DNA from 2 places in the Streptomyces sp. NPDC031379 genome. Region 2 is predicted to be linked to the other one. Evidence: riboswitches for the same ligand, from Rfam matches in the RefSeq annotation. Region 2 holds a riboswitch; the other holds the start of a gene.
The links. A riboswitch is a leader RNA that binds a small molecule or an ion and turns the genes downstream of it on or off. The one in region 2 is predicted to bind glycine.
Positions count from the first base shown of each region.

Region 1: linked by a shared signal. The riboswitch ahead of gcvT (glycine cleavage system aminomethyltransferase GcvT) and the one ahead of gcvP (aminomethyl-transferring glycine dehydrogenase) in region 2 are both predicted to bind glycine.

Region 1 covers NZ_JBVIIT010000028.1:51,090-53,533, reverse strand. Annotated here, with positions in the region: gene ACZ5CW_RS33710 (enhanced serine sensitivity protein SseB) at 1-89, opposite strand, end outside; gene ACZ5CW_RS33705 (AAA family ATPase) at 163-843, opposite strand; glycine riboswitch at 1,023-1,115, shown strand; glycine riboswitch at 1,116-1,228, shown strand; gene gcvT (glycine cleavage system aminomethyltransferase GcvT) at 1,272-2,399, shown strand.
Region 2 covers NZ_JBVIIT010000006.1:10,130-12,573, reverse strand. Annotated here, with positions in the region: gene gcvP (aminomethyl-transferring glycine dehydrogenase) at 1-1,130, opposite strand, end outside; glycine riboswitch at 1,305-1,399, opposite strand; gene ACZ5CW_RS10285 (PRC-barrel domain-containing protein) at 1,519-1,890, shown strand; gene ACZ5CW_RS10280 (DNA polymerase IV) at 2,047-2,444, opposite strand, start outside.

The DNA.
Region 1 (2,444 bases), on a different contig from region 2:
TCCTCCAGTTCGTTGCCGGGCCAACCGCCGTGCGGGTGGGGGTGCGTCTGTGCCGGGAAGTCCGCGGGAATGTCCGCCGGGAAGTCCATCTGCCTACCGCCTGCTGGGAACCATGCTGTGGCTCAAAAGGCTAGCGGGTGGCTGCGACAGTGCCCACGGGGATCAGCTGGAGAAGGCCATGCGGCGCAGGGTGTCCGCCGCGGCCCGGTCCAGCAGGACCGCCGAGCCGCAGCCCGCGGGCAGTTCGCCCCGCTCGACCGCGCCGAGCAGCCGGGCGGTCGTACGGCGGTGGCGGCGGAAGGCGTAGCGGGAGACGCCCCGGCCGCGCTCGCGCTGCCCCGCGCGGGCGGTCTCGGGTGTGACGTCGAGCAGCAGCAGATGCAGGGTGCCGCCGCGGCGGCGGGCCTCGCGGGCGAGCCAGGCGCGCACCCAGGTCTGGGTGCCGCAGTCGTGCACGACGACGCCCTCCTCGGTGCGCAGCGCGCGGCGCAGTCCGGTGTAGTGGGCGAGGCGGACCAGGGGGCGGTAGAGGGCGTACGGCAGGCCGCGGGGCACACGTGCCGCGAAGCGGTCGCGGGCGTCCTGGGAGTCGATGCGCCGGCCGGAGACCGCGCGGTGCATCAGCGTGGACTTGCCGCTGCCCGGCAGGCCGGTGACCACGACGACGTCACGGGGGTCGAAGACCAGGGCGCGGGGGCTGCGGCCGGCCCGGTCGCGCAGATCGCGGACGACCGGGGCGGGGCGCTCCGCGCAGCGCTCGCGGGCGGAGGCGGAGGGCTGCTTCGGCACCGCGACGCCGGTCGTGGTGGCGGGTGCGGCGGCGTACGCCGTGGTCCTCTTCACCGTGATCGTCCTCCCCTGTGGGCTCGGTCATACCCATGCCCGCTGTGTGTAAAGAGAAGGTAATGGCGGAGGGTCGGCGGTTCGGTGCGCGTACTGCCACAGGTCGGTTACAGAAGCGGACCCTGACGGGCGGGGGCCCGGCGTGCAATGATGTGCCCGCCAACTGCATACCGGCCGCTTGAATCCGCGCGGGAGAGTCCCCAGGTCACTGGGGCGCCGAAGGAGCAAGTCCCTCCCTTGAATCTCTCAGGCCCCGTTACCGCGCGGGCGAGGCACATCTGAAAAGCGGGTCGCTGTGACAGTGGCTCCACCCAAGGTGCAAGCCGTGATCGTCCCTGTGGCGGTCGTGGCGAACCTCTCAGGTTCCGATGACAGATGGGGAGGAACGTTCCTCGCCCCGTCCGTGTGCCTTGGGAGACGACCGACCGATGAGCAGTACCGAACCCACTGAGCTGCGCCACACCGCGCTGGACGCGCTGCATCGCTCGCTCGGTGCGACGATGACCGACTTCGCCGGCTGGGACATGCCCCTGCGCTACGGCTCCGAGCGCGACGAGCACCTCGCGGTGCGGACCAGGGCCGGTCTCTTCGACCTCTCGCACATGGGCGAGATCACCGTCACCGGCGCCGGGGCGGCCGCCCTCCTGAACTTCGCGCTGGTCGGCAACATCGCCTCCGTCGGCGTCGGCCGCGCCCGCTACACCATGATCTGCCAGGCCGACGGCGGCATCCTGGACGACCTGATCGTCTACCGCCTGGCCGAGACCGAGTACATGGTCGTGGCCAACGCCTCCAACGCCCAGGTGGTGCTGGACGCGCTGACCGAGCGGGCGGAGGGCTTCGACGCCGAGGTCCGCGACGACCGCGACGCCTACGCGCTGATCGCCGTGCAGGGCCCGGAGTCCCCCGGCATCCTGAAGTCCCTCACCGACGCCGACCTGGACGGCCTGAAGTACTACGCCGGCCTGCCCGGCACCGTCGCCGGTGTGCCCGCGCTGATCGCCCGTACCGGCTACACCGGCGAGGACGGCTTCGAGCTGTTCGTCAAGCCGGAGCACGCCGTGCAGCTGTGGCAGGCGCTGACCGAGGCGGGCGAGGGCGTCGGCCTGGTCCCGTGCGGCCTGTCCTGCCGGGACACGCTGCGCCTGGAGGCGGGCATGCCGCTGTACGGGCACGAGCTGACCACCTCGCTCACCCCCTTCGACGCCGGGCTCGGCCGGGTGGTCAAGTTCGAGAAGGAGGGCGACTTCGTGGGGCGCGAGGCGCTCACCGAGGCCGCCTCGCGGGCCGAGCAGAACCCGCCGCGGGTGCTCGTGGGCCTGGTCGCCGAGGGCCGTCGCGTCCCGCGCGCCGGGTACGCCGTCGTCGCGGGCGGCGCGGTGATCGGCGAGGTCACCTCCGGCGCCCCCTCCCCCACCCTGGGCAAGCCGATCGCCATCGCCTACGTCGACGCGGCGCACGCGGCGCCCGGCACCGAGGGCGTCGGCGTGGACATCCGGGGCAGCCACGAGCCGTACGAGGTCGTGGCACTGCCGTTCTACAAGCGCCAGAAGTAGACACTGGGCGCGGTACGTCCCGACGACGTGACCCTGCGCACATTC
Region 2 (2,444 bases):
AGGATCGTGGCGTAGCGGTGGGTGCGGCGGGCGATGGTCCGCAGGCCCTCCGGACCGTGGTAGACCGCGTACATGCCGGCCATCACGGCGAGCAGCACCTGCGCGGTACAGATGTTGCTGGTGGCCTTCTCACGGCGGATGTGCTGCTCACGCGTCTGCAGCGCGAGCCGGTAGGCCTTGTGGCCGTCGGCGTCGACGGAGACACCCACGAGCCGGCCGGGCAGGCTGCGCGCGAACTTCTCCTGCACCGCCATGTAGCCGGCGTGCGGCCCGCCGAAGCCCATCGGCACGCCGAAGCGCTGGGTGGTGCCGACGGCGATGTCCGCGCCCAGCTCGCCCGGCGAGGTCAGCAGGGTCAGTGCGAGCAGGTCGGCGGCGACGGTGACGAGGGCGCCCAGCTCGTGCGCCTGGTCGATGACCGGCTTGATGTCCCGTACGGCACCGGAGGCGCCCGGGTACTGGATCAGCACGCCGTTGATCTCGCGTGCGGCGATCTCGGCCGGGATGCCGTCGCTGAGGTCGGCGACGACGACCTCCACGCCGGTCGGTTCGGCGCGGGTCTCGATGACGGCGATGGTCTGCGGCAGCGCGTCCGCGTCGACCAGGAACAGGCCCTTCTTGTTCTTGCCCATGCGCCGGGACAGCGCCATCGCCTCGGCGGCGGCCGTGCCCTCGTCCAGCAGGGAGGCACCGGAGGTGGGCAGTCCGGTCAGCTCGGCGACCACGGTCTGGAAGTTCAGCAGGGCCTCCAGGCGGCCCTGGGAGATCTCCGGCTGGTACGGCGTGTAGGCCGTGTACCAGGCCGGGTTCTCCATGACGTTGCGCAGGATGACCGGCGGGGTGAACGTCCCGTAGTACCCCAGCCCGATCATGGAACCGAGAACCTGGTTGCGATCGGCGAGCGAGCGCAGCTCGGCGAGCACCTCTGCCTCGGTGCGGGCGCCCGGCAGGTCCAGGGCGTCGGCGTTCTTGATCACGTCCGGGACGGCGGCGGCGGTCAGCTCGTCGAGGGAGCCGTAGCCGATGTGCGCGAGCATCTTGGCCCGCGCTTCCTGGTCGGGTCCGATGTGGCGCTGCTCGAAGGGGATGCCCTGCTCGAGTTCGGAGAGCGGAGTGCGATGGGCGGTCATTGCGGAGGCCTCCTGGTCTGACGCGACCTTCGAGGGGCACCCCGGTACGGATACCCCGACGGCCTCCCCCTCTGTCATCTCAACCTGAGAGCTTCACCGGGCGCCCGAGGGACCCGGCTTTCACCGTCGGTGAGAGCGGACGCCGTCGACACCCGCTCTGCTTTCCAGAGTGACCTCGTCCGTGCGGTACGTGTGCCTGAGAGATTCCGGGGAGGATTTGCTCCTTCGGCGCCTCCGAGATGATCGGAGGACTCTCCCGCATGGGGTCAGCAGCCGCTGTCAGCCTACCAGCGAGGTCAACGCCTGAGCCTTCGAGTGGCCGCCTCCCTGATTGTGCTCTTTTGTAGTGCTTACGGATGAGTTGCGACCACGTGGAGGGAGAGGGACCGTGCAGACCGACATCGATCCGCGCAACCTGATCGGCCGCAAGGCGTTCGACCGCACTGGCACCAAGATCGGCACCATCGACGAGGTGTATCTCGACGACGCGACCGGCGTGCCCGAGTGGGCGGCCATACGTACCGGCCTGTTCTCCCGGGACGCCTTCGTCCCGCTGGAGCCGAGCGAACTGATCGACGGCGCCCTCCGGGTCCCCTTCGACCGTGCCCTCATCAAGGACGCCCCCGACTTCGGCGTGGGCCGCCACCTCTCCCCCGAGCAGGAACTCCAGCTCTATCACCACTACGGCCTCGACCTCGCCCCGCCTCCCCCGTTCCCCGACCACGACTTCGGCAGACTGGCAGGCACGGAGGAATCCTGACCCACCCCCGCCGGACCGCCCCGCACCCACCGAACCACCTCGGGTCCGGGGCGGAGCCGCGTGTCAGCCACCGCTCGACCGACCGAGCCCCTGACAAACCCCTGCACCGCCCCGCCTCCACCGAATCCGACTCGAGGTCCGGGGCGGAGCCGCGCGTCAGTCGGCACTCGGCGGACCGAGTCGGACGGGTGGGCGGGCGAGATCCGCCACCAAGGGCAACGGCTCCGCCGGCTCCAGCGCAGGATCGTCGACGAGAAACGTCCGCACCCGCCCCGGCAAGGACTGCGGCGTCTCGAACCGCACGGTGACCCGCCCCACCCCGCTCCCCTGCACCCACCCGGGTCCCCACTCAGCGTGCCGCACGTCCTGCCCGGCCCGCCACTGCCGCTCGGCGGGCTCCGGGTCCCGCTCCACGGCCTCGGGCGGCGCGCCCTCCTCCGGCGGCGCCTCCCCGGCGGCGGCCCGCTCACCCGCCGCCTGCGCGAACAGGTCCTCCTGGGTGTAGTCGGCGAGTCCGGTGACCCCCACACCGAGCAGCCGCACCCCGCCCGTGG